DNA from 2 places in the Fictibacillus sp. KU28468 genome. Region 1 is predicted to be linked to the other one. Evidence: a T-box and tRNA genes for the amino acid it is inferred to sense, from the RefSeq annotation. Region 1 holds a T-box; the other holds one or more tRNA genes.
What was found. The T-box of region 1 lies ahead of serS (serine--tRNA ligase). A T-box ahead of a tRNA ligase gene usually reads a tRNA of that ligase, here a tRNA-Ser.
Positions count from the first base shown of each region.

Region 2: it has a tRNA-Ser gene. The T-box ahead of serS (serine--tRNA ligase) is inferred to sense a tRNA for this amino acid. The anticodon was not compared.

Region 1 covers NZ_CP110666.1:60,285-63,690, reverse strand. Annotated here, with positions in the region: gene pdxS (pyridoxal 5'-phosphate synthase lyase subunit PdxS) at 1-716, shown strand, start outside; gene pdxT (pyridoxal 5'-phosphate synthase glutaminase subunit PdxT) at 733-1,317, shown strand; T-box leader at 1,357-1,574, shown strand; gene serS (serine--tRNA ligase) at 2,042-3,316, shown strand.
Region 2 covers NZ_CP110666.1:1,824,887-1,828,292, reverse strand. Annotated here, with positions in the region: gene OKX00_RS09430 (MFS transporter) at 1-13, opposite strand, end outside; gene OKX00_RS09425 (superoxide dismutase) at 170-781, opposite strand; tRNA gene OKX00_RS09420 (tRNA-Phe) at 1,071-1,146, opposite strand; tRNA gene OKX00_RS09415 (tRNA-Met) at 1,160-1,236, opposite strand; tRNA gene OKX00_RS09410 (tRNA-Ser) at 1,414-1,506, opposite strand; tRNA gene OKX00_RS09405 (tRNA-Ile) at 1,520-1,596, opposite strand; tRNA gene OKX00_RS09400 (tRNA-His) at 1,631-1,706, opposite strand; tRNA gene OKX00_RS09395 (tRNA-Met) at 1,724-1,800, opposite strand; tRNA gene OKX00_RS09390 (tRNA-Asn) at 1,807-1,881, opposite strand; gene OKX00_RS09385 (DUF456 domain-containing protein) at 2,026-2,508, opposite strand; gene OKX00_RS09380 (Na/Pi cotransporter family protein) at 2,540-3,406, opposite strand, start outside.

The DNA of each region.
Region 1 (3,406 bases):
GAGTAGCGCGCATGGCGGATCCTACAATCGTAGAGGAAGTACTAAATGCAGTCAGTATCCCTGTAATGGCGAAAGCTAGAATCGGACACATCGTGGAAGCACGTGTTCTTGAATCAATGGGTGTTGATTACCTTGATGAAAGTGAAGTACTTACTCCTGCGGATGAAGTATTCCACTTGAACAAACGTGATTTCACAGTTCCTTTTGTATGTGGAGCCCGTGATCTTGGGGAAGCTTCCCGCCGTATCGGAGAAGGCGCTTCTATGCTTCGTACAAAGGGTGAGCCTGGAACAGGAAACATCGTGGAAGCTGTTCGACATATGCGCATGATTCAAGGCCAAATCCGCAAGGTAGCAGCTATGAGTGAAGATGAACTCATGACTGAGGCTAAAAATCTTGGAGCACCATATGAAATCCTTCTTCAAATCAAAAAAGACGGACGTCTTCCTGTCGTTAACTTTGCAGCTGGCGGCGTAGCCACTCCTGCTGATGCAGCATTAATGATGGAGTTAGGCGCTGACGGAGTATTTGTCGGATCAGGAATCTTCAAGTCCGAAAACCCTGAGAAATTTGCCCGTGCGATTGTAGAAGCAACCACTCACTACAGAGACTATGAATTGATTGCTAAACTATCAAAAGGACTCGGTACTGCAATGAAAGGAATCGAGATCTCTACGCTACTTCCTGGAGACCGCATGCAGGAACGAGGCTGGTAAGAAAGGAAGCAACGCGATGATTAAAATTGGTGTTCTTGCCCTGCAAGGCGCTGTGAGAGAACATATTAAAGCTTTGCAAGAAAGCGGCGCAGAAGCAGTGAGCGTAAAGCGTATTGAAGAGTTGAATGATCTGGACGGGCTTGTGATCCCAGGCGGCGAAAGCACTGCGATGAGGCGTCTGATCGATAAATATAATTTCCTTGAACCATTGAAGGAGTTTGCACAAGAAAAGCCAGTTTTCGGTACATGTGCAGGCCTAATCCTCATGGCAAAACGCATTCAAGGTCAAGACCATGCGCACCTCGAGCTCATTGACATGACCGTTGAGAGAAATGCATTCGGCCGGCAGGTGGACAGCTTTGAAGCTGACTTGCACATTGAAGGTGTAGGCGAAGATGTGAATGGTGTTTTCATCAGAGCTCCTTATATAGTAGAAGTCGGGGAAGAAGTAGAAGTTTTATCTGTTCATAATGACCGTATCGTTGCTGCAAAACAAGGACACTTCCTATGTGCAGCTTTTCACCCGGAACTGACCGATGATTACCGTCTTCACCAGTTTTTTGTAGAAATGGCATCTCAGAAGAAAAAGGTTATTGCATAAAAGCGGAAAATATTGTACATTACTATACAAACATTATTTGTTAAATCGCTGACAGGAACCAGTAGCAAAATGATCTTTGCCTAGAGAGTCGGTGGCTGGTGTAAACCGACCAAAGTCATTTGTGAATCCATCCTTGAGTGGGAAGCTGAAATTAAACGTAAGCTTTCCCGGTATACATTGTCCGTTATCAATGACAAGGTGGCAGGTGTATTTACTTGCAACTAGGGTGGCAACGCGGGTTAACTCTCGTCCCTTTATAGGGACGGGAGTTTTTTGTATTTGTACGCCGAACAATAAGCGGCGGATTTCTTCGTTGCCTTGATTTCCTCGGATCCTCATTTGGGGTTTACCAAACTCCGGTCCTCGGAATCAGCGGCGCCTCGAACTCCTTGCTTCTTGTTCGGCTACTCGGGCAAAGCGGCGGATTTCTTCGTTGCCTTGATTTCCTCGGATCCTCATTTGGGGGGTATACCAAACTCCGGTCCTCGGAATCAGCGGCGCCTCGAACTCCTTGCTTCTTGTTCGGCTACTCGGGCAAAGCAGCGGATTTCTCCGTTGCCTTGATTTCCTCGGATCCTCATTTAGGTATACTAAACTCCGGTCCTCGGAATCAGCGGCGCCTCGAACTCCTTGTTTTTTGAACGGATACCGGGCCACAATTACGGATTTCTTCAGCTATTTGGGTTTTGTCAGAAAAAGGTTATTGATTAAAGGAGGAAGAAACATGCTTGATTTGAAATATGTTCGGGCGAATTTTGATGAAGTAAAAGAGAAATTAAGCAAACGGGGAGAAGACTTAACAGGCTTGGACCGTTTTGTTGAATTGGATGAAAAGCGCCGTGAACTGATTGGTGAAACAGAAACATTAAAGTCTAAACGTAACGAAGTATCCAAACAGGTAGCGGAATTCAAGCGTGAAAAGAAAGATGCCGACCACTTGATCACAGAGATGCGTGAAGTGGGAGACCGGATTAAATCCATCGATGACGATCTGCGCACGGTGGAAGAGGATCTGAACCACCTGATGCTCACACTGCCGAACCTGCCTCATGAAAGTGTACCGGTTGGTGAAACAGAGGACGATAATGTACCTGTACGCCATTGGGGAGATATTCAGGAGTTTGCATTCGAACCAAAAGCTCACTGGGACTTGGCGACAGATCTTGATATCGTCGATTTTGAAAGAGCCGCTAAAGTAACTGGAAGCCGTTTTGCTTTTTATAAGGGAGCGGGAGCACGCCTTGAACGAGCTTTGATCAACCTTATGATGGACTACCATGAAGATAAGCATGGCTATACTGAAATCTTGCCTCCTTACATGGTGAACAGAGAAAGCATGACAGGAACTGGGCAACTGCCGAAGTTTGAGGAAGATGCATTTAAAATCCGCGAAGAAGATTACTTTTTGGTCCCGACTGCTGAAGTTCCGGTAACCAACCTTCATCGCAATGAAATTTTAACTGCCGAAGAGCTTCCGAAAGGTTATGTTGCATACAGCGCTTGTTTCCGATCTGAAGCGGGATCTGCTGGCCGTGATACACGCGGTCTCATCCGTCAGCATCAGTTTAATAAAGTAGAGCTTGTCCGTTTCGTGAAACCGGAAGAGTCTTATGAAGAGCTTGAAAAACTGACAGGCCATGCAGAAAAAATTCTTCAGCTGTTAAAGCTTCCATATCGTGTATTGAGCATGTGTACAGCTGATTTAGGATTTACTGCTGCGAAGAAGTACGATATTGAAGTATGGCTGCCGAGCTACGGAACGTACCGTGAAATTTCTTCTTGTTCTAACTTTGAAAGCTTTCAGGCGAGAAGGGCGCAAATCCGCTTCCGCCGCGAAGCGAAAGGGAAACCTGAATTTGTTCATACACTGAACGGATCAGGACTGGCAATCGGCCGTACCGTAGCTGCCATCCTCGAGAATTATCAGCAGGAAGACGGCTCTATCGTCATCCCTGAAGTGCTTCGCCCATATATGGGGAACAAAGAAGTTATCAAGTAAAAAGAGAAAGGGAAGGATTTACTCCTTCCTTTTTCATTTTTTTATAAAAGAATGTTGACATATAATTGAGTCACATGGTATTATTATTTT
Region 2 (3,406 bases), 1.8 Mb from region 1:
AATTGAACTTCATTTTGTTCTCGCCCCTTTGCAATTCACATGTAGTTTTCACATCCTGAAAGGGGCTATTCGCCAAACGAAGAATTGGTTTTTATTGTATATCATTAGAAAAAGAGTATAAAAAAACCGGCCAGGGTCTTTTTCAAAGAACCTGGCCGGCTTTACCGCATTATTTTGCTTCGTTATAACGTTTTTCAACTTCATCCCAGTTTACTACATTCCAGAATGCATTAATGTAATCTGGACGTTTGTTTTGATAGTTCAAGTAATATGCATGCTCCCAAACATCAAGACCTAAGATTGGAGTTTTGCCTTCCATCACAGGGTTATCTTGATTCGCTGTGCTTGTTACTTCAAGCTCACCGTTATTAACAACTAGCCAAGCCCAACCAGATCCAAAACGGCCTTTTGCAGCATTTGCAAACTCTTCCTTGAATGAATCAAGGCTTCCGAATTTGCTGTTGATGCGTTCAGCTACTTCACCAGTAGGTTCGTTGGATCCGCCTGGTTTCAGGATTTCCCAGAATAAGCTGTGGTTCGCATGTCCGCCGCCATTGTTGCGTACAGCTGTGCGAATGTTTTCAGGCAATGCATCAAGATTGGAAAGAAGGTCCTCTAGGCCTTTGTTTTCAAACTCAGCTTGGCCTTCAAGCGCTGCGTTCAAGTTATCAACATACGTTTTGTGATGACGGTCGTGGTGAATATTCATTGTAGTCTCATCAATGTGTGGTTCCAGTGCATTTGCAGCATAAGGTAAAGCAGGCAGTTCAAACTTTGCCATGATCAATCTCCTCCTTGGTATGTAAACATTTTTTTATATTTCATTTTGGAGAAAAAACCCCAAAATTGAAAACATAGTTAAGCAACAATAATGTTTAATAAGTATCCCAACTCATACATTATCAGATTTACCCGGAACTTTCAACGATTAACCCTCTTTAATCAAAGCTTATTATGTACATAGCTGGACTTCTTTTATCCCTTGTTATGGGAGATATTAAAACAAAAGTTTTCTCATTAAAAACAAAAAACCTTCACCACGCTGGGCAAAGGTTGACTATGTATAAAAATGGTGGCTCGAGACGGAATCGAACCGCCGACACGAGGATTTTCAGTCCTCTGCTCTACCGACTGAGCTATCGAGCCAATTTAGGTATTATGGTTGCGGGGACAGGATTTGAACCTGCGACCTTTGGGTTATGAGCCCAACGAGCTACCAGACTGCTCCACCCCGCGATGATATTAAGTTTACGGACGAGGTCACTCCTCCGCAGTTATTACTGTCTCTCAGAGGCTTTACCTCTTCCTCTACTTGAGTAATCATTGGAGTGTATCCGTCGAGGTTACTCGCAGCATAATCATGCTGTAACGCTCGTTGCTCCACCCCGCTATGATATAAAAATTAAGAAATTATGGAGGAGGTAGAGGGATTCGAACCCCCGCGGGTTGTTACACCCCTGTCGGTTTTCAAGACCGATCCCTTCAGCCGGACTTGGGTATACCTCCACGTGCTGAAAAATGGTGGACCCTGTAGGACTCGAACCTACGACCAATCGGTTATGAGCCGACCGCTCTGACCAACTGAGCTAAGGGTCCATTTTATGTATTAAAATAGTTATGTAAATAAAAATGGGGCGACCGATGGGAATTGAACCCACGAATGCCGGAATCACAATCCGGTGCGTTAACCACTTCGCCACGATCGCCATCGCCTTAAAAAATATGGTAGCGGCGGAGGGAGTCGAACCCACGACCTCACGGGTATGAACCGTACGCTCTAGCCAGCTGAGCTACACCGCCATATTTTGGCTCCACAGGTAGGACTCGAACCTACGACCGATCGGTTAACAGCCGATAGCTCTACCACTGAGCTACTGTGGAACAATGTTGTCCTCTAAGGGACAAAAATTACTATATCATTTTCAAGCTATGTAAGTCAAACCTTTTTTTTATGACCATTTTGAAAGCCATCGGTGAGACAGACATAAATATAGCACGTCTCCAACATTTTAGCAAGGACTATTTTTATAATACGACAAAAAGAAAATAGCCAATCATGATCACTTGAATGATAATCTTGGCAACCGTACCTCCCAAAAAACCAAGAACTGAGCCAAACCCTACCTTAGCCGCTTCTCCTATTGATTTTCGCCCGATGATCAATTCTGCAATAAACGCACCCAGAAACGGTCCGGCGATGATGCCGGCAACGGGAATCACAAATGGGCCAAGGAGCAGGCCGATCGTGCTGCCCCATACGGCCGCTTTGGAACCGCCCCGTTTTTTTACTCCATACAAATTGCTGAAATAATCCACTACAAAAAGAGTTGCCAGCAAAAACACTTCTACCCCGATGAAAAAGGGCGTAAATGGCTGAAAGGAATAAAAAATACCATAGAGCACAAACCCGAGAGCCAGAAAAAGCGCTCCAGGCAGTATGGGAAAGATCAGGGCAGCGAATGCCAGAACGAACGACATGCCGATTAATATCCAATATACATAATCCATCAGAAAGCCTCCTGTAGTGTTTTAAGTAGGTTTATCGTTCAAGCACTGCTTCTGCAATATTGACAGAATGGTCTCCGATCCTTTCCAGATTGCTGATAAAGTCTACATACACTACACTTTCTTGGCCGGTGCTTAAATTGTTGTTGATGTCCTGAATGTGTTTCTTTCTCAGAGTTTTCTCCATTTCATCAATATCGTCCTCAATGTGCAGAACTTCCTCAGCCATCGGTTTATCGTTCGTCTCAAGAGAAATAATCGCTTTTGTCAGGCAGGATTGGGTCAGGATCATCATGTTTTCAAAGTCGCGTGACGTTACTTCCGAAAGTTTAATATTATTTCGTGCCATAAAGCAGACCAGATCTATCATATTTTTCATATGATCCCCGATTCTTTCGATGTCCTTGCACAGATTTAGAAGCATCGTATGCTCTTTAGATTCATTCTTGGACAAGGAATGAATAGAAAGTTTAACGAGAAACTTGGTGATTTGCCTGTCAAACCGGTTAATCTCTTCTTCATACTGCATGGCTGTATCGGCATGCTTATTTTTCCGGGTCTGGAAGAAAAGCAATGCCTGGCTAAGCCCCTCTCTTGAATAGTCAGCCATTTTAAGCAGCTCCTGCCTAGCTTGATGCAGGGCAAATTCCGGAGAACTGTTGATGACTTTCTCGTCCAATTTTACCGTCTTGCTGTCGACAGACCATTGATCATCTTTAATCAATTTTGAGACTGTAAAGACCAGCAATGAAATAAATGGAAACAGGATAATAACATTGCCGATGTTGAAAATTCCGTGCGCAAAGGCAATTTGCATGGGCGGCTCCAGATGGAGACTGCTTGAAATCCATTGGATCAACCCTTTGTAAGGGATAAAGATAATCACAAAAATAATCGTCCC